DNA from 2 places in the Paenibacillus sp. FSL R5-0519 genome. Region 1 is predicted to be linked to the other one. Evidence: riboswitches for the same ligand, from Rfam matches in the RefSeq annotation. Region 1 holds a riboswitch; the other holds the start of a gene.
What was found. A riboswitch is a leader RNA that binds a small molecule or an ion and turns the genes downstream of it on or off. The one in region 1 is predicted to bind FMN.
Positions count from the first base shown of each region.

Region 2: another riboswitch for FMN. It lies ahead of ribD (bifunctional diaminohydroxyphosphoribosylaminopyrimidine deaminase/5-amino-6-(5-phosphoribosylamino)uracil reductase RibD); the one in region 1 lies ahead of MKY73_RS12725 (DMT family transporter).

Region 1 covers NZ_CP150234.1:2,750,601-2,765,997, forward strand. Annotated here, with positions in the region: gene MKY73_RS12685 (glucose 1-dehydrogenase) at 1-100, shown strand, start outside; gene MKY73_RS12690 (aldo/keto reductase) at 229-1,119, shown strand; gene MKY73_RS12695 (S-layer homology domain-containing protein) at 1,642-2,409, shown strand; gene MKY73_RS12700 (amino acid permease) at 2,664-4,010, shown strand; gene MKY73_RS12705 (YqcI/YcgG family protein) at 4,013-4,774, opposite strand; gene MKY73_RS12710 (LysE family translocator) at 4,858-5,484, opposite strand; gene MKY73_RS12715 (urea carboxylase-associated family protein) at 5,619-6,227, opposite strand; gene MKY73_RS12720 (amidase) at 6,282-7,778, opposite strand; gene MKY73_RS12725 (DMT family transporter) at 8,110-9,090, opposite strand; FMN riboswitch at 9,235-9,388, opposite strand; gene MKY73_RS12730 (DinB family protein) at 9,473-9,973, opposite strand; gene MKY73_RS12735 (CGNR zinc finger domain-containing protein) at 10,118-10,669, shown strand; gene MKY73_RS12740 (amidohydrolase family protein) at 10,781-12,157, shown strand; gene MKY73_RS12745 (amino acid permease) at 12,680-14,116, shown strand; gene MKY73_RS12750 (hypothetical protein) at 14,378-15,397, shown strand, end outside.
Region 2 covers NZ_CP150234.1:2,218,139-2,233,535, reverse strand. Annotated here, with positions in the region: gene MKY73_RS10220 (DUF2953 domain-containing protein) at 106-843, opposite strand; gene scpB (SMC-Scp complex subunit ScpB) at 1,027-1,683, opposite strand; gene MKY73_RS10210 (segregation/condensation protein A) at 1,652-2,452, opposite strand; gene ribE (6,7-dimethyl-8-ribityllumazine synthase) at 2,557-3,024, opposite strand; gene MKY73_RS10200 (bifunctional 3,4-dihydroxy-2-butanone-4-phosphate synthase/GTP cyclohydrolase II) at 3,127-4,359, opposite strand; gene ribE (riboflavin synthase) at 4,391-5,059, opposite strand; gene ribD (bifunctional diaminohydroxyphosphoribosylaminopyrimidine deaminase/5-amino-6-(5-phosphoribosylamino)uracil reductase RibD) at 5,086-6,189, opposite strand; FMN riboswitch at 6,511-6,677, opposite strand; gene MKY73_RS10185 (hypothetical protein) at 6,866-8,170, opposite strand; gene MKY73_RS10180 (peptidylprolyl isomerase) at 8,353-8,784, opposite strand; gene lysA (diaminopimelate decarboxylase) at 9,032-10,363, opposite strand; gene MKY73_RS10170 (spore germination protein) at 10,468-12,135, opposite strand; gene MKY73_RS10165 (stage V sporulation protein AB) at 12,160-12,588, opposite strand; gene MKY73_RS10160 (stage V sporulation protein AA) at 12,569-13,225, opposite strand; gene MKY73_RS10155 (hypothetical protein) at 13,731-14,108, shown strand; gene sigF (RNA polymerase sporulation sigma factor SigF) at 14,232-14,987, opposite strand; gene spoIIAB (anti-sigma F factor) at 15,002-15,397, opposite strand, start outside.

The DNA of each region.
Region 1 (15,397 bases):
AGTAGTAGGACCGGTCGTATTCCTAGCATCGGATGCAGCGGGATACATCACAGGTCAGACGTTATTGGTTGACGGTGGCATGTCTATCTACGGATTCTAGATGAGTACAGTTGGTAGCAGTCTGAAAAAGTGGGTGGCATAACCAACACTTGGGTAATAACATAAGGGATATTAATCTGTATTTCTATTTATCTGTACCCAATTCACTGAACTTGGAGGAAGATAACGATGGAAACGCGTAATTACGGAAACACAGGTATGAAAGTAAGCACACTTGGATTCGGTGGGTCGGAGATCCGGGATTCATCCAGAGGTGATGTTGAAAAAATGCTGAATAGTGCCTTGGATGCGGGATTAAACGTGATTGATACGGCTGAATGTTATGGTGACAGCGAGGAGTTAATCGGTGAGGTGTTGTCTCATCGGCGCGATGACTACTATTTGTTCACCAAATGTGGACATGCTGCCGGGATTGATGGTCCGGATTGGGATGCCAAAGTACTGGAGCAGACGATTGATCGTAGTCTGAAGCGGTTGAAAACGGACTATGTGGATGTTATCCATTTGCATAGCTGTTCTGAAGAAGTACTTCGACAAGGAGCAGTAATCGAAGTACTGCAACGTGCGAAGGAAGCAGGCAAGACCAGGTTTATCGGATATAGTGGAGATACAACAGATGCGCTATATGCGATTCAGACCGGAGTATTTGATAGTCTGGAGACTTCATTAAATATAGCAGATCAGGAAGCCATTGAACTTACCTTACCTGAGGCAAGAAAAAGAAACATGGGGGTAATCGCCAAAAGACCTATTGCCAATGCGGCATGGACGTATGAAACACTCTCGGAAGAGGCTTATCCATTCATATACTGGAAGCGCTTAAGTGAACTTAACTATGGTTTTTTAGGTGAAGATGCTCAGGCAACGGTAGAAACAGCACTGCGATTTACGCTAAGTACTGAAGGCGTAGATACGGCTATTGTAGGAACAGCCAAGCCCAATCGCTGGCAGCAAAATGCCGACCTTGTGGCTAAAGGGCCACTACCCCAAGAATTATATGATGAGATTAGAGCACGATGGAAAGAAATCGCCGGAGCGGATTGGACTGGCCGGACTTAATAAAATGCATATATTTTAGGGAGTCGCCATTATGGCGGCTTTTTTTATACCATACATTAAACATTTTCAACATATGAAAAATTCACAATAGATTCGGAACAGAGGCTGCGAAAACTTCAGGCAATCATGTCTAGATCAGAACGGGATGGGAACCTTTCGTTTGATAAACGACTAAATTTTTCAAAAAAGCTGTAGTTGTTGAGATCAAACGAAAAATATCAAGTCTGCGTTCGATACGAATGAAACAACAACTTTATTATAATATTTCAACATATGAAAAATTCACAATAGAAAGATCGTTTTTTCACCTTAGTTACCATATCACATAAAGTTTCGTTAACGCTCCAACATGTTTAAAAGGAGAACCGCTCCAAGCGTTAGAAGTCAATGACTATTTTTAAGTGAATATACAAGGTGCGATGGAAGACAGGAATAATCTTATCTTACTCTAATAACGGCCTCTTTAAAGGCCGATATAAATATGAGTAGATTAATCTAGATAAGACAGGGGAGTGAACATTAATGTTAAAAAAGAAGTGGCTAATAATGCCATTGATTGTTGTACCATTGTTTTTTGCCCAATCCTCTTATGCAGCAAATACATTTAATGATTTGCAGGGCAAAAAATATGAATGGGCTGCTGAATCTATTGATTTGATGGTCGAAAAAGGCGTTATTACCGGTTATAAGGATGGAAGTTTCAAGCCAGGAAAGACGATAACCAAAGCAGAGTTTGTACATATGTTTCATAAGCTTTTCCCAGAAATTAATTATTCAGATGGAAAATCTTCAGAGTTTGTAGATGTACGTAAACATTGGGCAAACAAAGATTTTGCAGCTATAATTAATGGGGATTACGTGTGGAGTTTTTTTGAAAGTTTAGAGGGGCAATACCCAGACTATAAATTCTCTATTAAACCTGATAAACCTTTAACTCGCTGGGACATTATGATGATCTCTTCTATTAGAACTAATTTCACTGATCAGACCCTTCACCCTGAAATTGAAGATGTAGTTTCTGCAGCTTCAAACTATAAGGATATTAAAGTTCGTCCTGCAAGTTACTATGATAATTTCTCGGTTAACTATCCGGTGATTTACATTGATCAGGATGAAGGAGAATACTATTATGATGGTGATTCTCAAGATTTTAAGGCAGAAGCGTTTTACACACTGACTAATATGGACATTATTACTGCGAATAACGGATACCTTCGTCCGAAAGATTTTGTGACACGTGCTGAAGCAGCAACCATTTTACATCGCTTGTACGAAGCAACACAAAAATAAGGATTGAAGCGAGTTTGATTAGATATACCCAATGGAAAACCTCTCACAATATTTACACGTGGAAGGTTTTTCTTTTTTTGAATTGATAAATAACAAGTTCTTCATATAACTGAGACAACAAATAATTACAAGTCAATACATCTTTAAATACATATTAATTATTATGTAAACTAATTATAATTCTTTTGGCAATACGGACATAAAACCTCCATGACCTGTAAATCGTAAGGGGAACAGGTTGAAGGAGGAGCTTCATGAAAAGTCAGCAACACCGTAAAAACGACGACGAAAAACTAAGTTGGGTAAGCCTGTCTTTATTTGGCGCGGGTTGCACACTGGGAACGGGATTTTTTCTAGGAACCAGTCTCGCGATTCATTGGGCTGGCATATCTGTACTCATATTATTGGTGCTGGCGGCGGCAGGGACTTACTTTGTATTTGGTGCGCTGGCACAGATGACCGCAGATGATCCAAAGGAAGGTGCTTTTCGAACCTATGCGGGCGAAGCATTCGGACGTTGGGCTGGTTTTGGTAGTGGATGGATGTATTGGTTTTCTGAAATGCTCATCATGGGCAGCTCATTGACCGCACTTGGGCTATTCTCTCAATTCTGGTTTCCCAAGATTCCGCTGTGGGCATTTGTTGCGATCTATGCCGCTATAGGTCTGTTCATTGCTGCACTGGGAGCGAAGGGATTAACCAAAACGGAGAATATCCTTGCTGTAATCAAACTTGCTGCAACGGTTGCATTTATAGCTATAGCAGGAGCAGCTTGTCTGGGGTGGTTACCTGTAAAAGTGACGCCCGAACAATTAAAGAATGAATGGTTCCCTCATGGAGGTAAAGGGGTATGGACTGGTTTCATCTATGCATTCTTTGCTTTTGCCGGGATCGAGGTCATGGGCTTGATGGCAGCCAACCTGAAAGAACCAAAAGATGCAGTGAAATCAGGCCGAGTAATGCTATTATCGGTGAGTACACTCTATGTGATTACCATTGCATTGATCCTATTTATTGTGCCTTCTGCTCAATTGACCCCGGATGAAAGTCCTCTGGTCAAAGCCATGTCAACCATTGAGTTAACCGTAGTTGTTCACATTCTCAACGGAATTCTGATTATTGCCGGATTCTCGACAATGGTGGCTTCGCTATATGCCATTACGTCCATGTTGGTGAAACTCGCAGAAGATGGAGATGCACCTAAGCTGTTCACGAAGACCTGGGGGAAAAAGGACATGCCACTTCAGGCATTGTGTTGCACAGCGGCCGGATTGCTCCTGTCTACGTTGATGGCATTATGGATGCCCAAAAGTCTTTTTGAATATGTGACGACAGCAGGTAGTCTGGTCTTGATGTATACATGGCTACTTATCTGCATCACATACATCAAGAAATTGAAGCCTGTGAAATGGAATCGCATCAAAGTATGGATTGCCATGGTATTCATTGTGGCTGCTGTGGCCGGAACAGCGATGGAAAAAGCCAGCAGAACGGGTCTGCTGGCAAGTGTAGGACTTGTCGTAATTCTTGGGATCATCACATATATTGTTCACAAAGTGCGTGGCTCCAAATCGCCGCAGTCCTCACCATCCAGACCTTAGGATTATTTCGTGAACTTACCTAAAGCTTGCTTCATCCGCATGAATGGACATTTGGAAGGTGTCTGCTCATCATCAGGCAAGAAATACTGTTTCCATTCCAGATTATCCTGCTGACCATACCACATCAGTGAAGGGTGAGCAGGTACAGCATCATACGCAGCGAGACGTTTGCGAATCAAGGTTTTCATTTTACGGCCAAGAGGGGTGTTGTCATTGATGGATTCGAATACCCAACGTGGCTGAAAGGCAAACATGAGATATGGAAAATGTCGGCTGGCTCGGAGTTCATGTGCTGGAGTCGCACAGAAACAAAAATATGGCTCTCCGCCAAAGCAAAACTCCCATGATGAATCATGAGGATCAGTTGAAATATGTTCAGGCCACGGCTCGGTATCGTGTGAACTTACCCGATTAAGCATTTGCCAGAATAACGTCTGATATTGCTCTACCGTTGTATGCTCTTTCAGATCACTTGGCGTATCACAGATCACAACCATCGAAGCGTATTGACCAGTATCTCTGGAAAGAGGGCCATACTGTCTGAGCAGATCGGCCATATCTACAGCAGCCTGTTCTGAACGAGGGTCACACGTAAAGCCGTATCTCAAATGTCCTGACAGAAATCCCATTCGTCCAGGTACACACGGATACGTATTATGTTCATCGGCGATCATCTTGGCAAATTGCGAATAAGCGTCCTGCTGCCAAGATGGAAGACGCTCATATAAATTATTTATTTCGTCGGCACTATACAGCTCCGCCATGAATACCCAACTCCATTCCACATGATACCGTTACAGTATTAATGTGGGGGAAGTTGGGTGACTGTCCAGCCTGATTTTTATTGTCAGAAAAAAATGGAACGCACGGCTTCGTAACCGAAATATAAACCAAATCCGATCAGGCAGATTCCTGAAATGATGGAGATCCAGCGCAATACATTCTCACTACTATGTTTGTGGAATCGGCTGGCCATGCCAGCCATGATGACATCCCACACCAGGATACCAATGAATATGCCTGAACTGTAGAGCAACAAATGAGCGGTATCCGTATGTTTCACAGTCGTCGCAAGAATGGAGCCGTAGATCCCAAGCCAAAACAAAATATTCAGTGGATTGGACAGGGCCATCAAAAAGCCGGAAATAAATGATTTTCGAACAGTTGCTTCCGCTGTAGATGTGCCTTGAACTCCCTGTTTCAGCTTCGAGAGCGTTTCCACTCCTGTATAAATCAGAATAAAACTGCCAAATGACCAGAGAAAAGAGCGCATGAACGGCGTATCCAGAAAATGGGCAACCCCAAAATAAATCAGCAGCATATACACCAAATCCGCAAACATGGCGCCGAGCCCCAAAATCCAGGCATGCATGAATCCATGTCGGGCTCCACGGTCGAGCTGGGCGGCGTTAATCGGACCGATTGGAGCGGACAAGGATATTCCCAAGATAATATAACTGAACAGTACAGACATAAACACGTTCACTCCTTAACGGGTTCGATGAATTGTACCAGTCGTCGCAGAAAATGGGTACAAGTCATCGTATTCCCGCAAGGAGTGAATTAGAACAAGCTACTTATATCATAGCGTCAAGGCCCTGTTTTTTGCTAAAGTTCCACATCCAATTGAATTGGTGTACAGTTGTAGCCGTTGCAAGAGCTTTCTTCACAAGGACAAGCGGAGAGCCCAATCGTGAGATCCATTAATGCCTCCATCTCGATATAATCCCCCGCACGAGAATCGGGAGCTACAACATCAATCTTGCCTTCACTGTCTACAACGGACTTCATAAACAAATTAAAGGGATAGTGTTGATCCGGTGGTAAGATCTCAAAGGGTTCCAGTGCCGTGTTCAGATTGTGGTAACAACTGGCGTGATCCTTTTTATCGTATAACACCTCATACATCTCTGGACGACAAGCGGAGTTGAAGAAATCATGTACTCCAACGGTGTCACGAACAATCTTGAGTATTGGTTGATATTGATTGGAATACACATACTGTCCCGGTTTAATTCGGTAAGTACGCAATACGTCCATGGTCACACCGGGGTCCAAGCGATGATTAGCATCTGTAGCATCGTACGCCACAAAATCAATAACTTGTTGTCCCTCCAGATCTGTTATGCGTAGTAAGGAACCTTTGCTTACTTTCAGAGCATATCCCGTTTTGGCAGGGATACGATAAGACTGTTTATGGCGCTGATTCGTATTCATCCGTCACATTCCTCCGCTACTTTTTGTTTTCAGTATGCGGAGCAGATGAAGTTTTCATGCTGGGAAAAGTGGATTACCTTTCATCCCGATCCAGAGGTCTGATTGTTCAAGCTGTGCAGCCAGATGTAATAACCAATCTTCACGTCCCTTGGTTGCCATCACTTGAACACCCATTGGCAAACCTTCAGGTGTGAGATGCAGAGGTACACTTATCGCAGGCTGGCCGGTCAGATTCGCAAGTTGGGTGAAAGGTGTATACGTAAGACTGGGCTCAAACATTTCATAGATGAGTTGTTGCTGCTGGATCTTGTCCAATTCACTAATTCGCATCAGATTATGGATCTGTTCGTCGTGAGGTGTTAATTCTCCAATCTTAGGCGCAGAAAAAGCATTAACAGGTGTGACGTAGAAGTCATAACGCTCAAACAAGATAGACATCTGAGCTGCGGCTACATCCCATTCAGCTAAACTATGTACAAATTCTGCTGCGGACACCTTTTTGCCAGCTTCAGCCAGAACCCAGGATTCAATCTCCATATCATCGGAGGTCAGAGCCCGGCCCATGGAGCGTTCCATGGAAGAGATCATCGCGGCCATCTCTCCACTGTTCATCATGTAATAGTTCTCCATCAATCTGACGCCGTTGACTGGGCTCAGCTTTTCTTCAACATGATGACCTTGGCCCTCCAACCAGCGAACGAGCTTGAATACAGACTCCTTGGCTTCTGGACTGACGGGTGTACCTACAGGCGAATCCGTTGTGTATGCAATTTTCAGTTTGCGTTGATGCGGATAGCTCATATCTGCCAAGTAACTGCCTGGAAAAAGCGGCGCATGAAACGCAGCTTCAGGCTGTATGACTTGTAAAGTATCCAGCAATGCAGCACTGTCCCGAACCGAGCGAGAGAGGGCAAAATCAATCGATGCGCCTTGCCATTGACGACCAACTCCCGGTCCTACAGGTGTGCGCCCGCGCGTTGGCTTCAATCCAAACAATCCGCTAAAGGAAGCCGGGATACGAATCGAACCGCCTCCGTCACTGGCTCCAGCCAGGGGAACAATACCCGAAGCTACAGCGGCAGCGGCACCACCGCTTGATCCACCTGGCGAGTGATTGATATTCCAGGGATTGCGAGTTGGGCCATGAAGGCGGGGCTCCGTAATATTTTTCAAGCCAAACTCGGGCGTGTTCGTATGTCCTATGATGATAAAACCCGCATCACGGAGTCGAGTGACAAAATTGGAATTGCGTAATGCCCGATGCTCGCTGAACAGACGGGAGCCTGAAGTCAGAAATTCACCTTCCAAGGATTGCGAGATATCTTTCAGGAGCAGGGGCACACCGGCAAAAGGTTGTTCTCCAGGGCGAACCAAACTGGCTTCCTCTCGTGCGCGATTTTCATATGTACGAATAACCGCATTAAGTTGCGGATTTACTTCTTCAAGCCGTGCAAACGCCGCTTCCAACAATTCAACCGGGGAAACTTCCCGGGATCGAATCAGTTCAGCCAAACCTACGGCGTCGTAAGAGGTATATGAGAATGAAGACATGTTGATCGTTCCTCTCTGAATATAATTCATCTGTTTATTCCATATGTCATCGTACCACCGGATTGGACAAAAGACAAAACATAGAAGAGACATAGTGCAATGATTTGCATATTCGATATGAGGTTGAAGGGAAAAGAGGGGAGGAGTTTCGATATCATTTGCGATATCGAAATAAAACACGGGGTTAGTAGCTCGTATTACTAATTGAGAAAATGATCTAGTCATATCAATGGAATGGAAATGAAAAAGCCATTGCTCATCTAATACGATGTACAATGGCTTTATTTTAATATTTAATAATTATTAATCTATATGTGATGCGGATATTACCTTACTCTGTTCGCAGCTTTGGTGCCGCATCGGCCACAGTGGATGATCTTTCTTGCTGTTTGGAAATGGCAAACAGGGCAACCCAGATCAAGATGAAACCAAGTAACTGCTCCCATGTAATCAGTGTACGGAAAGCAATCCAGTTCACCAACACACCTGCCATCGGGAAGCTAAGCTCTGCGAGTGTTGCAACAGAAGCTTTGGTTGACGACAGACCTTTGTAATACAGCAGAAGACTTAGCAAACCTGGTAACAATGCCTGACCAAGAATATTGAGGATAACAGCAGTCTGTTCACCCGTTCCGGACGGAAATGTCCATGCTGCACCTTCGTTCCACGTCATAAAAATAAGGAGCGGGAGCGCAACGACAAAGCGAAGGGATGTGACGGTTTCGTAACGCGCCTGTCCCAGCATCAATCGTCCCATAACGGTTGAACCTCCCCATAAGGCAGCAGCCCCAAGGGATAACAAGCTTCCAGCATGAATCCAGTTGTCCCAGTTACCTAATGGCAATGTGAAGCCGAATGTGAGCAGATACGTTCCTGCTAATGCGATGAAGAACAATCCACCGAAGCGACGTGGTAACGTCTCTTTCAATAACAGCTTAGCCAGCACGATAGCGAAGAGTGGTTGCATTTTTTGCAATAAAAGAACCGTGTTCGGATCATTATGAGTAAGTGCCATGGTGAACAACACCGTTGCGAGAGCTGAACCTCCCCATGAGATAAAGATCACGGCAATCCAGTGGCGAGCACGCAGGTTTTTCAGATCAGCCCGGAATTTCCACAGCACAGGAATGGCGATTAGACTGACGATGATATGTTCCACCAGTACAATCTGCGTGGATGTCATCGTATTTAGCAAAATAATGCGGAAGAGTGGGTCGACCCCCCATAAGGCGGCGCCGAGAACTACAAGCCAGAATCCGGTATTACTTCGTTCCTTGCGGTAAACAGGTGATGCTGCTGATGTCTTTTCCATATTCAGGACTCCTTCGTCAGAACACGGAATCTTCAGTTGGCAAAATCGACAAAAGCCCCCGTTTTGGTATATACCAAATAAACGGGGGCTCATCCAAGGACATGCGTCAGGAAAGAGGCCTTCCCGTGAACGGCATGTCAATGTGTTGATCTTCTCTCATCCGGACTGTACCGTCGGCCTTGGATTCACACCAAGTCAGTCGCTAAATGTCCTTTGTTAAGAACAAATAGCGAGTCGCGGGCTGGTTCCGAAGAACATCACCGCCGGTTGGGAATTGCACCCTACCCCGAAGATCCTATTCAATTATATAGTGTGTTGAACAAGCTGTAACATTAATAAGTTCATCTTATTCCTGTAAGCGCTAGCAGTTCAAGCATTTTTTTTAGAAAACGATTTTCCAGCTTCCTTGCTGTCTGCGAAGGAGCACAATCTGTCCTGCGTGATAGGCATCGTGAAGTATCCAGCGGGCAAGTTCGTGTGCCCATTTCTCTTCAGATTCCATATAAGCAGCTTCAAGATCTGACTCTTCAAGTGCAGCCAATTGATCTCGCAACTGTTGGGCTAATCGAGTTGTACTCTTCATCAGTGTATTCCATCCGGCTTCATCCGTTGCATCCCCAGGATTGCCAAACGTGTATTCATTGGAGTCTACAGCAGGAAGGGTAGGCTCTTTACCTTGCATGCGACATAATAAGCGATGATTGTAATAATACATATGGTTAACCAACTGCCAGATGCTTAATCCTCCTGAGGGTGGAATCCAGGCTGCTTGCTCTGCTGTAAGTCCTTCCAAGGACTTCGACAAAGGTACAATCCAATTACATTGATCCCAGGTATCATCCTTTTGAATCAGTAACACATCTAATGCTGTTGTTTTCGTCATTGCCGTTTCCTCCTTGAGTATTATTGTGTTGTATGATGTAACTAGCTAAAACTGATTAATGAGGTTACACTTAATATAACACATCAAAGACAGAGTGTAACCACCTTTATCGGAATAAGATAGTTACACTAAACGGAGGTAGACATGGACAGACTTTGGACTGATTTTGTAAACAGCGATTATCACGATTGGCGTGGGGGAGATCGATCGGAGGACAGGCTAGGGAAGGCGAACTGGCAGCAAGAATTTTTGGATCGATGGCAACTTCAGGCTTCTGTCCCTGCATCTCCAGAAGATGAGTTGTTGATGAGAAACTTCAGGAATGATTTGTTGGCTCTTGGAGCCCGCTTGTCTTCTGGAGCATCATTAACGGATGAAGAAAAACAATGGCTGAATGGTGTTATGGAGGCAGGGCATGTAAAAAGAACATTGACTACAATTGATCAGGGACTGAAACTCCAACTAATAGCTGTAGAAGCTCATTGGCAACAGGTTATGGCTGAGGTAGCTGCTGACTTTGCAACAACGTTGGTGGAGGGAGAAGGGGGCAGGATTCGGATCTGCGATAATTCGGATTGCCGCTGGATGTTCTATGATGATACCCGAAGCAGAACTCAGAAGTACTGTGATGATAAGATGTGCGGCAACCTGATGAAGGTCAGAAGATTTCGAGCCAAACGCAAAACCCAAAATTGAAAAATATTAACAACAGCTATATAATGTATATATACTAGCGAAATAATAGTCAGAAGCAGTACGGGTTCGTATGCAGGATGTGATCGTCTTTCAAACCAAAATAGATGGGAGATGTGTCTTGTGAAGACAAGTTATCTGTTGAAAAATGGCTGCGTGTTGTCGATGGATGCACGGATTGGACAGTATAAAAGGGCGGACGTTCTGATTCAGGATTCATTAATCATGGCGATTCAACCCGATCTGGAGATTCCGGATGTGGAGGTCATCGATGCTTCATCCATGATTATTATGCCTGGGCTGGTGGATACACATCGGCATATGTGGGAATCTCTGGTCAAAACAGCGGGAACCAATTGGTCATTGCCCGTTTATTTGCAGAATCTCTATTATGGTGCGATGGGAAGCAAGCTCCGCCCACAGGATAGTTATATTGCTAACCTGCTCGGTTCCTTGGAAGCGCTTAATGCAGGTGTTACGACAGTGTTGGATTGGAGCATGCCGTATTCCTCAGACCATACGGATGAACTGATTCGTGGTCTTCAGGATGCGGGGATTCGGGCAGTATTTGCTCACGGAGTTCCTGGTGAGACGAACTACTGGAACCGGGATAGTCAACTGACATATTCAAACGATGTGCGAAGAGTCAAAGAACGTTATTTTTCATCACGGGATCAATTGCTTACTTATGGGCTTGCCATTCGGGGTCCAGAGTTCAGTCACTGGGATACAACCGTAAAAGAGATCGAGCTGGCCCAAGAACTGGATGCCATCTGTTCCATGCACGCCGGATTTGGCAGCTGGGGATCGGTAGATCGCTCGATTAGTCACATGTATGAAGCGGGATTGTTAAGTCCTCGAGTAAATATTGTTCATGGCAACACCATGGGTATGGATGAATATAAAATGTTAGCGGATAGCGGAGCTTCCCTGTCGGTCACACCTGAGGTTGAAATGATGATGGGTCATGGATATCCGGCAACTGGATATTTCCTCGAACATGGGGGAACCCCTACACTTGGTGTAGATGTTGTCACGTCTACAGGCGGAGATATGTTCTCGCAGATGAAGTTTGCACTTCAGGCTGAACGATCCAGAGCCAACGAACAACTTCTGCAGCAGGGTGAGATGCCAGGTGAATTGAACTTGCAGTCCAGCCAAGTACTGAGATTTGCAACTTCGGCTGGTGCACAAGCATTGGGATTAGAGCAGAAGGTCGGTACATTGACCCCAGGAAAGGAAGCAGATCTGATCATGATTCGCACTACGGATCTGAATCTGTTCCCCGTCCATGATCCAATCGGCGCTGTCGTTCAGTTCGCCAATCCATCCAATGTGGATACGGTCTTTGTAGCAGGTAAACTCGTGAAGCGAGAGGGTAAGCTGCTCCATGTTGATTTGGATACCATTCGTCATACCGCGATGCAGAGCCAAGAATATTTGTTATCCCAGTACCGGATGTCGGACGCAGAGAGAATTGCTTTTTCCTAATTCGCTTTTTCATAAAAGCCAAGAAATAGTTACTTCGTATTTTCATATACACCTCTAGCTGTACAAAGAGGAAAGGAAGAGCCATATCATGCGATGTGGCTCTTTTACATGCTTGCATATCGTCGAATTAGACAGGATAACGGAGGAAGAGACAGCGGAAAAAGACGAAAAAGGCTCTCATTCTCGTAACTTCATATAACAGAGGGTATTGGTTGTTATTCATACAAAATAAGGCTCATAAAAACTGCGCATAATATAAATTATACGCAGTTTTGTTTTAAATCGATTTTCATATTCAACCCCGTGCAATAGTTCATGATAATTTTCGCGAAAAAAGAACAAAATAAGAGATCTCTAAAAATAAATTTAACCAAGCAACGCGATAACGTGTAGAATTCGATAGGTTTTTATAGATGATCGATAAGATAGAACAAATGACTTTTTCATAGAACAGATGGGAAACCATTTAATCTCTGCTGCATCCATAGCACATTCAAGATTCATGACGAGAGGAACATGACTATGCATGAGAACGAACATCGATCTTCATTATTTCGTAAAAAACCAATTGCTTCGGAGGGAGATAACAGCAGTGCATTAAAACGGGCGCTCGGCCCCTTGGACTTAACCACCCTTGGGGTGGGTGCCATTATTGGTACCGGGATTTTTGTGCTGACCGGTGTAGCTGCCGCAACGTATGCTGGCCCGGGTCTTGTACTGTCATTCTTGCTGGCAGGTATCATATGTGCCTTCGCTGCATTGTGTTACTCGGAGTTTGCCTCAAGCATACCGGCATCGGGTAGTGCGTACACGTATAGTTATACGGCTTTTGGTGAAGTGATTGCCTGGATTCTGGGATGGGATCTGATATTGGAGTATGGATTCGCAAGTGCGGCGGTAGCCAGCGGATGGTCTGGATATTTCCAGACGTTATTGTCCGGATTTGGATTGGAGTTACCACATGCACTGACGAGTGCGTTCAGCCCGGAAAAAGGAACCTATTTTGATATCACGGCTGCGGTCATTACGTTAATTATTACCTTCCTGCTAACCCGAGGGGTGAAGGAGGCGGCTCGTGCGAACGGCATCATGGTTGCGATTAAAATTATCGTGGTATTGATCTTTATTGGTGTGGGTGTCTTCTATGTAGAGCCAACCAACTGGCAGCCATTCTTGCCCTTTGGTATCTCAGGCGTAACTGCGGGAGCAGCAACCGTATTCTTTGCTTATATCGGATTTGATGCGGTCTCCACAGCTGCAGAAGAGGTTAAGCGGCCACAACGGGATTTGCCGATTGGAATTATTGCGTCACTGGCGATCTGTACCGTTCTCTACATCGTTGTATCATTGATTCTCACAGGGATCGTGCCGTATAACATGTTGAATGTAAGTGATCCGGTGGCGTTTGCATTTGAATTTGTTCAATTAAAGGGATTATCCTGGATTGTATCTCTGGGAGCGATTGCGGGCATTACGACAGTATTGCTGGTCATGATGTATGGCCAGACACGACTGCTCTATTCCATGTCTCGTGATGGACTGCTGTCTCCCGTTTTCTCCAAAGTTAGTGGCAAAAGTCAGACACCAGCCGTAGGGACTTGGGTTGCAGGCATTATCGTGGCTCTGTTCTCCGGGTTCATCTCGCTGGGACACTTGGCAGAACTTACGAACATCGGAACGTTGTTTGCTTTTGCAGTCGTAAGTCTGGGTATTATCGTGTTGCGTAAAAATAACCCGAATCTCAAACGAGGCTTCCGCGTTCCGCTGGTGCCGCTGATTCCCATTCTGAGTGCCTTGGGTTGTGTCTACTTGATGACACGCCTTGCGGCTCTGACATGGATTACGTTTTTTGCATGGTTGATCATCGGGTTGATTATCTACTTTGCGTATGGACGCCATCATAGTCATCTGAATCCGTCACGCCGGATCTCCAATGCTTTCAGATCGAAGGATAAGTAGACAAGCCGAGAATAACTTCAACCGAGAAATATCTTCTATTTTCCTCATTTCGTATCGCTTAGGCGAATCGGGATGGGGATTTTTTTTATATAGCAGGACAAAGGGAGATAACATCAGGAGAAGGTTGGAATTTTCTTCATATATGGGTAAGTAATAAGAGGCGTGGCGAACTTAATCGAGAGGTCGGGGTTGCGGCTAAGTCAAATATGAAATATATTTGGGGATGTGACATGCCATCAGACAGAAGAGAGGGGATGTATCATGAACACACCATTACATACGAATTCGGATCATCAAAATGCAGCTTTTGGATTTGCCCTGGCTGACTCAGCCGTACTTGCAGATGCACAATTGCTTGTTTCACATTTAGAGGATTCACAAACCTTCCAGTTGGATATTGATCCGCAGCGCCTTCTGAAGGATGGACGTAAAGTATCGGTCATTGCACAACCGTTGGATTCACCCGTCCATCGTCAGGATGCCAATATCATCTATGGTCAGGAGTTAACATATGTGCAATATGCTGTTACTCTAAAACCGGATAGCATGATCTCCATTGCTTCTATTGAAGGCGTTGAACATTCTGTTGATTTTGGTTGGTCCGCATTTGCAGAAGGGGAATACGAACTTCGAATCTCCCTGCATATGAAAACACCTCGTATTGCTGAAGGTGCGCTCGAACCTGAACAGATTGCCATGGTTAAGTACGCGCAGGTGATTACCGTATTTATATCGCTTTTCCCGGCAGAAGCAGCGTCGTTGAATTCACCATCTCAAGCAGTGTGGAGCAGAAACCATCATGTATTTGACTCCTATGGCAGAGGCGGCTTCATTCTCGCTGACCTGCCTCGACTCGCTGAACGTGTAGATGAACTGATTGGACCGGGTAACCATAATTTGATTGAACAATTTGCGGAAGGGGAACTGTCAGATACGTTGCTGGAAGAAGGCTTGATTGCGATGGCATGGGGCGTGACGCCCTGGTGTTATTCACTCTATTCTGCACCAGACAAGACATCCGCTCGAATGCTCGCTGTAGACAAGCTGGGGGATGAACCTGAACGGCAAGGGTTCTACCGTATTGATCCGTCAATTCAGCAATTAAGTATTGTACCGGCGAATGAACTGGCTTACTGGCCTGCCTGTGTCCAGAACGATTGGCCTGTCATCGATGTTGCAGGGGAAGGCGAGACGTTGCAGATGGATCTGTATATTCAGATCTGTGAATCCGTGAAGGGGTTACACGAGAATCCATTGCCGTCATTTGTACTTACGCGCAGT
Region 2 (15,397 bases), 530 kb from region 1:
CATATCATCCCCAAACTTGAAGGGACTTATGTAAATAAGCAATTTAAGAACACTCCCTGAACTCCAACCTCATACTCCCAAAAACAGACCGACTAAGATGGACATCTACAGTGCTGTCCCACTAAGTTTTTTCTTTTGCTTTCGCTTCTCCTTACGCTTACGGCGTTGTTCTTGAAGAAGCTTGAGCCACATCCGCCATCCGCCTTCGACTTGGAGCACACGGGTTAGCAGTGTAAATCCAGCGATCAAAAGAGCTGTAATCCGAATCTTTACTCTGCAATCGAGCTCTGTTCTGAACTCCATTTCGTCTGACCACACCGGCATCACCTGAAGCACGGGTGTATCATCGAACCGAATCTGATAGGTGAGAAAACCAACAATAATGGACTTGATACTCCACACCCAGCCCGTCAGCACCGCGGTGTATGCTGCATCGCCAACGCCGATGTGGGTAGACCAGGACAGTTGAGTCATATGCACATGCATGAGTGTTTGCTTGAGCCACAGCTTGAGTGCATCAGTCGCTCTTAGCATAACCTTTACATCTTTGGCCCACTTTTTGACTTTACGTTTGTTCACCCGCTCACTACCCTGGGCTTCCCCTCTGGAATGATTCATGGACTGTTCAGTTTTGACCAGAAAACCTTCCTTCATATTGCGAAAAACAATACTCGGGATCTCATAGTTAATCCGCACAATTCCATAAAGAATACGAACATTAATATTGGCGTAATCATCACTTTTATGCTTACTGAATGTAAAATGTACATGAACATTTGAGATGAGGACTGCGGCAATCAGCAATGCGAACAATAAACCGATTCCTCCAAGCCAAATCCACACAGGCCTTACCTCCAAGCCCTCAATTCTTTTCTCGTCTAGTATGGCACTCTGGATAGGAAAAAATTCACGTCTGACCTAAAAATCCCATTTCATATTGTTTGGAACTTATCTATTCGCCTTTTTCTAAAAATAAATGCAAAAAAACCGACCCCACTATCGGTGTCGGTTAATATGAACTTGCAATTAAAGAGAAGGATCCGAATGATCGTCTTCATTGTCGATATGACTTAGATCATCTGCCGGATCAGCACTTTCCGGTTCCAGTTGTTGCAAATCCAGTTTGTTGAATAACAGTTGTGTCTCTTCCTCCAGGTTTTCCGAATCTTCGAACAAGCCTGGTTCCGGAAGATCCTTAATTGAAGCTAATCCAAAATAATCCAGGAATGACTTGGTCGTTCCGTACAAAATGGGGCGTCCAATTGCCTCCGCTCGTCCCACTTCAATGATTAGATCCTTATTCACAAGTGTATGAATAGCCCGCTCCGATTTTACACCGCGAATCTCCTCAATCTCAACCCGGGTAATCGGCTGCCTGTACGCCACAATGGCCAATGTCTCCAGAGCCGCCTGGGATAAGGAAGTCCGTGCTGGAGAGTACGCCAATTTCTCAAAATATACAGCATGCTCAGGCAAGGTGCCCAACTGAACTACGCCAGCAATCTTTAGAATCTGTACGCCTCGGCCCTGCTGTGAAAATTCACGAATCATCTCCTCAATCGCGTCCGTTACAAGCTCCACTCGCTGATCCACGATCTCGGCAATTTGTTTGATGCTTAGACCCTCTTCTCCGGACAAAAACAGCAGGCCTTCAATAATCGATTTCAATTTCGGAAAATCCATGATTCTTTGTTTCCCCTCTCCACTCCATAACGATATCCTCGAACATCCGTTCCTGATAACAGACAATCTGCTTCATCTTCATCAATTCCAGTACCGCCAGAAAAGTGACAACAATCTCATGGCGATAGATATGCTCATCCATCAATTTGGAGAATAACAGTCTGCCTCCCGGCCCCATACTTTCCAAAGCGCCGATGACATCCCGTATCCGTTCCTTAACGGAAATCTCATCCCGCTTGATCCGGGTTACGGTTGTACGCTTCTCAGCCTTGCGTAGAGCCTTCTGAAATGCTGCAATCAGGTCAGAGGTATGCAAACCCTCAACCGGGTTCGAAGGGGCTTCTACAGGCATATAAGGGCGCAGATCCTCGGGCTCTTTGGAAAATATAAGGCTGCGTTCCCACTCCCGTTCATGAAGGTGACGCGCAATTCCCTTGTATTTGCGATATTCTATCAGACGCGCAATCAGCTCTGCACGTGGATCATAATCTTCTTCTTCCATATAATCATAATCCTCGAAATCCTCAATGACCGGTGGTTTGGGCAGTAAAAGTTTGCTCTTGATTGACAGCAGTGTAGCTGCCATAACCAAAAATTCACTCGTAATATCCAGTTCCAGTTCCTGCATTGAATGCAAGTACGCCATGTATTGATCGGTAATATCGCTGATGGGAATATCCTGGATATGAATTTCAGCCTTGTCAATCAGATGAAGCAGCAGATCCAAAGGCCCTTCAAAAGTCTCCAGTTTGTATGTAACTACCGTCACTAGACGAATCCTCCCGCCAGAAAAATACAAAACCCTGCCAAGCCGTCCGAATTCGGTTTCCCGTCTTCGTCTGCGCATAGCAGGGCACTACTATTAAATAAGCACTATTTTAGCTGTTTCGTCAAGTTTGCCATCTCAATTGCCGCCGTAGCTGCATCCCAACCTTTGTTACCTGCCTTGGTTCCGGCACGTTCAATCGCTTGTTCAATATTTTCTGTCGTAACCAGCCCGAAGATTGTAGGCACGCCAGTTTTCAGGTTAATTGCTGCTACCCCTTTAGCCATCTCATTGCACACATAATCATAATGTGTGGTTGATCCACGAATGACCGTACCCAGGGTAATCACCGCATCATATTTGCCGCTCTCCGCCATTTTCTGCGCAATCAAAGGGATTTCGAACGCTCCTGGCACCCAGGCTACATCCACTTCATCATCCTGCACACCGTGACGTTTGAATGCATCGAGCGCTGCACTAAGCAATTTACTGGTGATAAATTCGTTGAAACGACCAACAACAACTCCATATCTGGATCCTTCTGATACTAAATGTCCTTCGAAAAATTGTGGCATTCAAGTCATCTCCCTAACGGTATAATTTAATGTAAGTAACGGAAATTCCTAAGAAATCAATTCCATAAATTACATGGTGAACGTTGTTCATCTAAAACGCATTTACTGTTCGTTCTGCTCGATATCATCAAACTTGAGCATATGCCCCAGCTTGGCTTGCTTCGTATGAAGATACACCGTATTGTCCTCGTTCTCTTTCATTTGGATCGCAACACGCTCTACGACTTCAAGTCCATATCCTTCAAGACCTTTAATTTTACGAGGATTATTGGTTAGCAGTCTGATCTGACGAACCCCAAGGTCTTTCAGAATTTGGGCGCCAATTCCGTAATCACGCAAGTCGGCAGCAAATCCCAGCTTCAGGTTTGCATCCACCGTATCCAGACCTTCCTCTTGCAGCTTGTAGGCTTTGAGTTTGTTGATGAGTCCAATGCCTCGACCTTCCTGTCTCATATAAAGCAGTACGCCGTTGCCTTCTTCGTTGATCTGTTTGAGTGCTGCATCAAACTGAGGACCACAGTCACAACGATGGGAATGGAATACATCGCCTGTCAGACATTCAGAGTGTACCCGTACAAGTACAGGTTTGGAACCATCAATCTCACCTTTAACCAGAGCCACATGTTCCTTGTTGTCTACAGCATTTGTATAGGCCACTGCTTGAAACTCGCCAAAGTCTGTTGGCATACGTACAGCCACTTCACGTTGAACCAGCTGTTCTTTTTCATTACGGTAACGAATCATGTCCTGAATACTGATCAGCTTCAGATCATGTTTGCGGGCAATCTCCTGCAGATCCGGAAGTCTGGCCATTGTGCCATCTTCCTTAATCACTTCACAGATAACGCCTGCGGGATACGAACCACACATAATGGCCAAATCTACTGCCGCTTCAGTGTGCCCCGCACGACGAAGTACACCTCCGTCTTTTGCAATCAGCGGGAACATGTGACCAGGCTTACGGAAGTCCCCGGATTTCGCCTCAGGATCGATCAGACCTTTCACGGTAATAGAGCGTTCATGTGCCGAGATACCGGTTGTCGTATCTTTGTGATCCACAGAGACCGTGAAGGCAGTTCCGTGGAAATCCGTATTTTGTTGAACCATTGGTTTCAAGTTAAGTTCATCCGCACGTTGTTGTGTAATCGGAACACAGACCAGACCTCTACCTTCAGTAATCATGAAATTAATGACTTCAGGTGTCGCCTTTTCAGCCAAAGCGATAAAATCGCCTTCATTCTCCCGATCTTCATCATCCACAACAATGACGGGTTTGCCACGCATGAGATCATATATGGCTGCTTCTATCGTGTCCAAAATGGATTGTTCTGACATTGTCCCACCTCCAGTTTATTTCTTTCTCTATTTATGCAAATCCGTGATTGGCGAGAAAATCTTCACTGATACTGCGCGGCTTGCCAGCATTCGTCTCTCGATGTCCTCTCCCATACTGGAGCAGATGATCCACATATTTGCCCAAAATATCGCATTCGATATTAATGGTATCCCCTGTCTTTTTCACATTTAGTACAGTTTCACCAATGGTATGCGGGATAATGGAAACCGTGAATGCGGTATCCGATGTATGGACAACGGTCAAGCTAATACCATCCAGTGTAACCGATCCTTTGGGGATCAGGTATTTGAACAACTGGTGATCATCCGGCTTGATCTCAAACACAATCGCATTCTGATCACGTGTTATACTGCCAATCACTCCAGTACCATCGACATGGCCCTGAACGATATGTCCGCCAAAACGGCCACCTGATTGCATGGCCCGCTCCAGATTAACTTTACTGCCGGATTGCAGCTGACTGAGATTGGTATGGCGATACGTTTCAGGCATGACATCGGCTGTAAAGCCGCCACCTTCCAACGTTGTCGCAGTTAAACATACTCCGTTCACTGCTACACTATCACCTATCTTCAGATCGTCCATGATGGCGGAAGCTCCGATATTCAGGACCATCGCTTCGCCTTTCCGACCAATACGCCGGATCTGACCAACTTCTTCCACCAAACCGGTAAACATGCTGCCGCCTCCCTTGTTTAATTTATTTATTCAGGCCACACCGGAATACCGCCAATGCTGATATTATCTCCAACTTGTTCGATCTCCAACTGATTCAATTGAATTGCCTGATTCATACGTTCCACACCCTCGAAGCGGAAACTGCCAGGTGTATCATAACCGCCTACAATCTTAGGAGCGATAAACATGAGCAGTCGATCGACCAACCGTGCCTCCAGCATCGCTCCATTCAGAGTGCCTCCGCCTTCAAGCAAAATCGAACCAATCTCACGCTCACCCAACTTGCTGAGTCCGTTTAACAGATCCACACGTGGTCCAGGACCACAGCGGATAATTTCAACACCGTAGGCTTCCAAACGTTCAGCAGCTTCAGGACTGGCTTCGTCTGTTGTCAATACCCATGTTGGAGCAAGACCATCCTTAACCATTTTGGAACCTACTGGAAGACGCAACTTGGAATCCACCACGATTCGTACCGGGCTGATGCCTTCCACTTGCAAGCGGGTTGTAAGTTCCGGATTATCTGCGATCACCGTGTCGACACCAACCATAATGCCTTGGTGACGATGACGAAGGGCATGCACAATCTCACGAGCAGACTCGTTGGAGATCCACTTGCTGTCTCCGCTGCGAGTAGCAATTTTCCCATCCAAAGTCGTAGCCGTTTTCAGTGTCACGAAAGGAAGGCCTGTTGTAATAAATTTAATGAATTTTTCATTCATGCGTCTTCCACGCTCACGCAGTACGCCAACTTCAACTTCAATGCCTTGTTGACGAAGCATGCTTATGCCTCTGCCGGATACTTGCGGATTTGGATCTTCACAACATACCACAACACGTTTTACCTTTTCATGAATCAGGCGTTCACTGCAAGGTGGCGTCTTGCCATAATGACTGCAGGGCTCAAGTGTAACGTATACCGTACTGCCTTCTGCATCGCTGCCCGCCATGTTCAGTGCATGTACCTCCGCATGACCGGTTCCACGTTTCAGATGGCTCCCAAGGCCTACAATACGCCCCTCTTTCACAACCACACATCCAACAACCGGATTAATTCCCGTCTGTCCCTGTGCTCGTTCCGCCATATCTAGTGCCAGTGCCATATAAAATTCATCATTGATCATTTCCAAATCCGTTCACCCCGCGGTTTAAAGTCTTGTTTATTAAAAAATCCCCGTCGAACAACCGTTCGATGGGGATGATGAGAGACAAATGTCAACAACAGGAGTGAAATGGATACAGCACGCCAACACTTTGCCCAAAACTTCATTTCGGGCAAGTGAAAATAGACACATACCTTAATGAACATCAATTACAGGTAAAGAGCTTTTATCGTGTGGCATATGTATGGAACTGTCCGGCCTAGCCGGATCTTCCCTGCACAGTGCAAGACAAACACATCGTGACTGTACAGCCAAACTCCTGCTGAATGCAAACTTGTTAGGTCTGCACCTCTCCTTCTCCCATCCAGACTATACTGTCGGTTCTGGAATTACACCAGATCAGCCATCTGCCACAGGCAGACAGGTCACGGACTTTGCATCAAGTGCTGGACATGTGTCCTTACACTCCCTGCATCACCGCCGGTAGGGAATTGCACCCTGCCCTGAAGGATTGCTTTCGTTATTAATTGGATGTTAGCACTTTAATGCCAAAAAATCAATTGTTTTTTGTTCCTTTTTGTCACATACTAACTTTTAATAAGCTAAGATACAGCAAAAAAACCGCATCTCACTAAGAGACACGATTTTAAGTTTTTAGATTATAGATTTTAGTTTACATCCTTCTCAGTTCCATCACAGCATTCTACATATCAGGAAAACACCAACGCACCATATGCTTCAAATCTTTGGCATTGTGAAATGGCAAGCGGTCAGGTTCTGGCAGTGGCGAACTGGGAAGCGGAATACCTCTCGCAACTCTTCTGACCCAACTTGTGGAATCGATCGCGATAGCCGAGCATTGCCAGCGTCCAGTCGTTCTCGGTCGAAACGTTCCCTGCAAATCGGCTTTTCCCGGCATGTCAGGAAAGACACCATCGAGATATTCAACGATAACGCGTTTGTCTCTGACTTCATGACAGTATACCGTCACCCATACACCTTCCCGGACCCGAACAGCATACACATCTCCAGCTTCTGCCTCCCCTGTGCCTGCATCAGAAGATTTCTTTGGCACTTTCCCCCGGACACTTCTCATTTTCTCCAATGCGCCCAGGGTCGTTTCCTTTAAAGGTGGACTCTCTTCAGGCTTATCCGCAAGAGATATGCTACTCAGATCAAAATCATGGAATATCTGGTTAAGGTTCTTCTCATTGATTCCGATAGATGAGTCCCACCACGCCAGAGGCGCCTGTACCTCAACCCGCACATTGGGGCGCGCGTCACGCTGTATGTAAGTCGTGTATTCTGTGATCATTCCGGGATGTTCCGGCGTATCCAGTATGCCAATCAGAGCTAATGTCTCAAGCAAGTCCCGATAGGCATATTCCTTTTGTGTAGGCAAAAGACGTTCCTTCTTGAGTGCTATTGCTGCTTTGCTGTAGCGTGTTTTTGGAGGTAAGTGGCGCAGCACCGTTAACACCGCACGGAGTGTCCAGCGGTCGTAATCATTAGGTATTGGAAGCTCCTGCGCGGCAGCTAGCTCTCGAAGTGCCAGTACATGTCCAAAGGGATCACCATCCAAAGGTGTTCCATTGGTCATGCGCCAATACCATTGCAACGTCGAGTCGGTTGCTTGATCTACGCTTAATCCGCAGATCTGACAAGTACTCGAAGATGGATATGGCGTGTGTTCATGGCTTGGCATACCGCTTGCAATAAGCTTGCCCGTAATCAGCGAGCGCCAGATCATGGGTGCTGACCACATCGATGCGACAAAGGCCTGTGCTGCTTCATTTATCGTCCATTGATTTGCAAGTTGTTTCAGCTCACTGATCGTTTCATCATGCCCCGGACGTACAAACCGGTTCGGTTCATGCCTCGCTGTCTCAAGCGCTTCTAAATCCGGTGTGGATATACTCTGAGAAACATCATGTCGGGATGCCTGTAGTTTTTCGTCCCATCGTGTGGGTCCGCTATAGACTTGTTTTAACAAACGTAATTGATCCACTGTATTCAAAGGTTCTTCATCCTCCCTTGTCGCTTCGTCTAACGACAGAATAACCCCATGCCAGAACTTTCGCCAGATCCATTATGCTCATTTTGCACTATTTCATGATGAAAATAAAAAAAGTGCTTCTATAAAAGAAGCACTCCGAGTTTAAATCAAGTAAGTCAACGTTACAAAGCTTATTAAGCTTCTACAACTTCAACAGTCTCCATTTTGTCTTTACCTTCCAAAGCGTCCACGAACTCCATACCTTTGGTTACTTTACCAAATACAGTATGTTGTCCATCCAAATGTGGTTGTGGTTGGTAGCAGATGTAGAACTGGCTTCCACCTGTGTTACGGCCAGCATGTGCCATAGCCAGTGTTCCACGCTCATGTTTGTTCGGGTTGATTTCACAGTTGATTGTGTAACCTGGGCCACCTGCACCAGTACCGTTAGGGCATCCGCCTTGAGCTACGAAGCCAGGGATAACGCGGTGGAATGTAAGACCATTGTAGAAACCGGAGTTAGCCAGTTTCTCAAAGTTTGCTACTGTGTTGGGAGCTTCTTGATCGAACAGATCGATCAGAACTTCTCCGCCGTTTGCCAATTTAATTTTCGCTTGTTTCGCCATATGTAAATGACTCCTTTCGTATTGACCATCGTTAATGGTGCCAAAACGCATGACCCTGGGTCAAGCATTACAGCACTTTTCTTAGTGTACACCGAAAATGACCGGATCGCAAAAAAAACGGCAACTTTTTTCACAATTTAGTCCGAATACGTAAAAAGCAGACGAAAAAGGAAGTTCCCTTTTCATCTGCTTCAACTATAGAATCCCTATATCCTAAATAATGCAGAAACGCATTATCTTTGACGAATTAGCGAGTTACTGGCTGTTTGCCAATACGCGCTGGTACCAGGTCATTCTGGATGATATCCTGATACGTCTCACGGCGTACCACGACATCTCCTTGACCGTCTTTGACAAACACAACAGCTGGACGACGAATCCGGTTGTAGTTGCTCGCCATGGAGTAGTTATACGCGCCTGTGCAAGCTACAGCGAGCAGATCACCACTTTCCACTTTTGGCAGGTCCAGATCCCAGATCAGCATATCGCCACTCTCACAACATTTACCCGCAACGGATACCGTTTCCTGAGCAGCCTCATTCGCACGGTTAGCAAGCACAGCTTCGTACTTGGATTCATACAAAGCAGGACGAGGGTTATCGGTCATACCACCGTCAACAGCAACGTATTTACGCACGCCCGGAATGTCTTTGCTTGTTCCAACGGTATACAGCGTTGTTCCCGCTTCACCCACGATGCTACGTCCTGGTTCAACCCAGATCTCAGGTACGGCATAGCCAATTTGGGCAAAATGATTTTTAACTGCGTCTGTTATAGCCTTCACGTATTGCGCAACTTCAAGCGGTGTATCTCCGTCGATATAACGGATTCCGAATCCACCACCAAGGTTAACCACTTTAAACGCAACGTTAAGACGTTCATATACGCTTGCTGCAAATTCAGCAACACGTTGAACAGCCATCTGGAAGCCTTCAACTTCGAAGATCTGGGAACCGATGTGGGAATGCACACCGAGCAATACCAGGTTAGACTGCTTGGAAGCCAGTTCAATCGCTTCAAATGCTGTACCATTCCCGATATCGAATCCAAATTTGGAATCCGTTTGACCAGTGGAAATATATTCATGCGTATGGGCCTCAACACCAGGCGTCACACGAAGCAAAATATTTACTTTACGATTTTTGTCCGCTGCTACAGCCTGCAACAGATGCAATTCATTGAAGTTATCAACAACAAAGCATCCAATCTCTGCATCAAGAGCCATTTCGATTTCTTCCAGCGTTTTGTTGTTACCGTGGAAATGAATGCGCTCAGCCGGAAATCCTGCTTGCAGTGCAGTGAACAGTTCACCATCAGATACAACATCCAGGGAAAGTCCTTCTTCAGCTGCAAGTGCACACATCGCCATTACACAGAATGCTTTACTTGCATATGCAACCTGGAAACCCAAGCCGGAAGCGCGGAATGCTTCCATGTACTCTCTGCAACGCTCGCGAACCAATTGCTCGTCCACAACATACAGGGGAGTTCCAAATTGTTCTTTCAGATCTGTTGCATCCACTCCGCCAATCTCCAGATGCCCTTGCGCATTTATTTTACTTGTACCATGTAAATACATAATCTGCATTCCTCACTTTTTTGTATACTGGAACAGTTGCTATTCCAATGATTTTACACCAGTATATCAAATTAGGCGGCGAGATGAATGGATTTTTCGGAAGATCATTTGTGTTTTTTACTTTTTCGCAGTTCACCGTCCGGATCATCGGACATTTTGGTGTTGTCACGGGTTTTGTTGAATGATGGACGTTTTTTATTTTCCAGTAAAGGTAGCCGGAATAAAAAGTTGCCCAAGGCCTTTGCATTAAACGGTATAAAAGGCCATAGATACGAAGAATTATACGACCGGTGAACGGTGAGTGCCAATATGAGCAATGTACAGCCAACAACCAATCCCGGAACTTTGAATATCGCTACTGCTATGAGTAAAAACAGTCTGACTAACCTGTTGGCAAGTCCCAACTCGTAACTTGGTGTGGCAAACATTCCAATGGCTGCAATGGCCATATAGAGTACAACCTCATTAACAAAGTATCCCGTTTTCACGGCGATATCTCCAACGAGAATGGCCGCGATTAAACCCATGGCCGATGCCAGAGGTGTAGGTGTATGAACCGCAGCCATCCGCAATAGATCGACACCAAGCTCTATGAGAAGAAACTGCAAAATCAGGGGCAACTTCACATTTTCCTGTGGACCAATGAAGTCCAGCCCCATCGGTTTGAGCGAAGGTTCTATTACCATGAGAAGCCATAGGGGCAGCAAAAACAGCGATATGAGAATCCCTGCAAAACGAACCCATCGTAAATACGTTCCCATCAATGCCGTCTGTCTATTTTCCTCTGCATGTTCACACAGGTCGAAGAACGTCGTTGGCAAAATCATTACACTGGGAGAAGTATCAACGAAAATGACGACTCTGCCCTCCAGCAGATGGGATGCTGTTACATCCGGCCGCTCCGAATATCGAACGAGCGGGAATGGATTCCATCCCTTGTTGATAATCGCTTCCTCCAGCTGTTTATCTGCGGCGGGAATACCATCGATATCCACCCGCTGAATTTTCTCACGGACTGAGTCCACCTGCACTTTATCCACAATATCGTCAATGTATACCACGCAGACATCGGTTTGTGTTCTCCGCCCCACCTGCATGATCTCAAACTTAAGTCCAGGGTCGCGTATTCTTCGGCGCACCAAGGTCACATTGGTGAGGAGGGTTTCCGTAAAGCCATCTCTGGAACCTCGGACTACCCTTTCCAATGAAGGTTCTTCTGGTGAACGAACCGGGTAACTCCGGGTATCCATTACTAGAACCGAGCGATCCCCTTCAACGAACAAAGCACTCATACCTGTAAGAACCTTGTTAATGACCGCACTCATCTTCTCGACTTTTTCCACCTGTATATGGGGAATGTAACAGTCGAAATAAGATTTTAGTGCGTGCTCAGACACCTGATCAGGCGTGAGATAGGTTAACCTTTTTAATACTTCCAGTAGGATCTCATCCTTGGCGAAACCCGTCAAAAGAAGCAATCCTACATGTTTACCACCCAGCACCATCTCTCTCATATCCACATCAAAGGATTCCCCAAGTCCGAGAACTTGCTTGAGCGTATTTTTGTTTTCACTCATCCGAGGGGAAATATCATCATTTTCCTGCCAATACTGTACGGATTCCTCAATACTGTCGGACATCTCATTTTGTTTTTTCTTATTGTACGCTATCTCCTCTTCTTCCTTCTGAATCTCATAAGCAGACTTGTGCAGCATATCTTCTGTTATACCTTCACTATGTTCCTGGCCTGTGTGCTCCGTTCGTTCATCCATCTTCCATCCTCCTATGGCCACGAGTTACCGTTGATATATAAAAAAATCAAACAGGGAACCTGTCATTTTACCCAAAATCATGGCGAGCAGTAATCCAAACAAATAAGGTTTCATGCCCAATCGTTTGGCCAGCACGGGCAGTACATTAAGCACCTCGGTGAGTGCTGCGGCGAGCAGACCGATGAACACACCACAGAACAACCCTACGATCGGGCTAAGCAGCAGTACCCCATGCATTTTCCAATGCCAGAAGTCCGCCACCGTTCCGAGCAGTGAACCACCGATTAGCGCCCCTTCGTACCAGTGAGTCTTGTCATACGTTTGCGTAAGTTGAGCCAACCTGGGAATCATATCGAGCACCAGAATAAGCGCAATTACGCCGCTTCCTACGGCAATTCCTCCGGCAATACCCAATACAATGCTGATTGCTCCATTAAGAACGCTCATCCGCATTCATCTCCCTGCGTTCCTGCTCATGCATCCGTTCGCTTTCCTCGATGACCACAAATTGATCTACATTTTGCTGGTATAGGAACATCTCCACTTCCAGCGGTGTAGGCTCCTCATTCCACTTTTTCTTGAACAAGTGATTAAAAAATACTGCCATTCCGAATCCAATGCCAATCGAATATGCCACTTGGAACAGGTAGGGATGTTCGTCCCGATGCCCAGTGAGCATCTCCACAATTCGAATCTGAACTTCCTGCATGTTCACATCGGCATGAAAATTCATTATGGTTAAGGCTGATCCGAAGAAAAGAAGTAACCACACCAAAATGAACAGGGACTTGGAAGGTTGACCATTTCCCGCGATGACTTCAACCAGCGTATGACCTGATCCCATCAGTTCAACACTGACCTCCGGCAAGATGTGCCGAATTCGGGGAATAATCTGTAATATATCAATGAGGATCAGATTGCCATCCTCCGGTCCAGGACGCAAAAGTTCAAGCTCCAGTAGCCTGCTCTCCTGATTTTCAGAAATGGTCAGTACATGTGCAATGTCTCCAAGCTTGACTGCCCTGCCCCTCTGGATGCGAATGCGGCTGCGCAGTCGAACGTAGACCATTGGAGTGGGCGTCTGAGACATCCATAACACTCCTTTGCTGCGTAATTTAGGTTAGTATTTGAAGAATGTGCAAATTTATTACAAATTGGTTGGAAAAAGATCGTGAGGAGGGTGAGTTGACGCTGCGGGATGGATCGGTCATTGGTCGCTGTTGCTCGGGGGAGGATACACGCAGACACTCCGACGGCAGACCAACCTTCTGATCGCTGTTGTCTCCAAATTCTTCTAATTGATTTCTAAGTGTTAGAAATTTGGAGACAAAGGCGAACGCTTCGCTTCTTCAGGTCTAATCTGCCGCCTGCGTTGCTTATGTATCCATAGATGAGTCCTCACGCTTCGCTCCTTTTGACCGATTCCATCCCTCCACTACCCCTTGTCCTCCCGTTTCCAAAACGTTTGTAATAAATATGTTGGGGAGGGGGCAGGGAGGGAATTGAAAGAGGTGCTTTGCGGTTATTTTGTTCAATACAATGACGCTAATGGTACTGATAGATTGCTAAGTAACTATTTTTAAGGAGGAAAATTCATGAAGTATATCATACTGGTTTTTATGATAGCTATTATTGCAGGATGTGGTGAAAAAATCGACGGAGATCAGATGACGAGTACTGGCGATATTTTAGCGAATGAGATGATTCAAACTGATCCATCTGCAGATCTCTTTTTACTCAAAGATCGAGTGTATGTAAGAAAAGAGGAAATCAAAAACATTGACCAATTAGGTGAAAAGTTAGGAACAATTGAAAACAAATATATAGAAAAGGGAGAATTTAAGGATTTGATGTCTACGCAATTTCCCGTGGGTACAGAAATTTATCAATTCAAAAATGAAAAATCGATAGATCAGGTGATTGTTAAGGAAAATGAAAAACTAATGATCTACCAATCATTAGCTGAAGGATAATCATAATCCCTTGGATGCACAGCCTAACAACAAATAACCTCCCTCGCCATAATGCGCGATAGAAGGTTGTTAGTTGTCGTATATTGGTGTATAAGCGCCAATCATGTTGTCGCAATCCCCGAATCACTGCGCGATCTGGTCGCGGATGGATTGCAGTATTTTTTTCTCCAGACGGGATACCTGCACCTGAGATATGCCCAGCCTGCTGGCAACCTCGGACTGCGTCTGATCCCGGTAATACCGAAGATAGACGATTAATCGCTCCCGCTCACTGAGACCACCGATGGCTTCATTCAGCGCCAGTTTGTCAAACCAACGTTCCTGAGACTCGTCGGCAATCTGATCCATTAACGTGATGGGATCACCGTCATTCTCAAATACCGTCTCATGGATCGAGGTCGGCGGTTTGTTGGCTTCCTGGGCAAATACGACTTCCTCCGGGGTTACTCCCAACTCTGCGGCAACTTCCTTAATCGTTGGCAGTCGATCCAGGTGTTTGGACAGTTCGTCCCTTTTTTTGCGGACTTTATTCGCCATCTCTTTCAGTGAACGACTGACCTTCAGGGTACCGTCATCCCGCAGGAATCGCTGGATTTCTCCGATGATCATCGGTACCGCGTAGGTTGAGAACTTCACGTCATAACTGAGATCAAATTTGTCTACTGACTTGAGCAGACCGATACAACCAATCTGGAACAGATCTTCCGGATCATATCCCCTGTTCATAAAACGCTGTACGACGGACCAGACGAGTCTGATGTTGCAGTTCACCAGCGTATCCCGTGAAACATGGTCACCCGACTGACTGAGCGCAATCAGCCGTTTGACCTCGGCATCGTCCAAATAGGTCTGTGAAGATGGTTTCACTTCAGCATCCATAAGAACACCAACCCCTAATTATACAATGCTTTCTTGGATTCAATCCTTTTTTTCATCTTGATGGAGGTGCCTCTGCCGGGCTCACTGCTGACTTCGAATTCATCCATAAAGTTTTCCATAATGGTGAAGCCCATGCCCGACCGCTCAAGTTCGGGTTTGGACGTATATAACGGCTGCTTGGCTAGTTCAAGATCTTCGATACCTTCACCGCGATCTTCCACAATAATCGTGATCATGTCTTCCCGAATCTCGGCCTGGATGGAGACAACACCTTCAGAGTTGTTGTTGTATCCGTGGATGATGCTGTTGGTCACGGCTTCCGAAATGACCGTCTTCAGGTCACTGAGCTCGTCCATCGTTGGATCAAGCTGGGAGATAAATGCAGCAACGGTTACCCGTGCAAACGATTC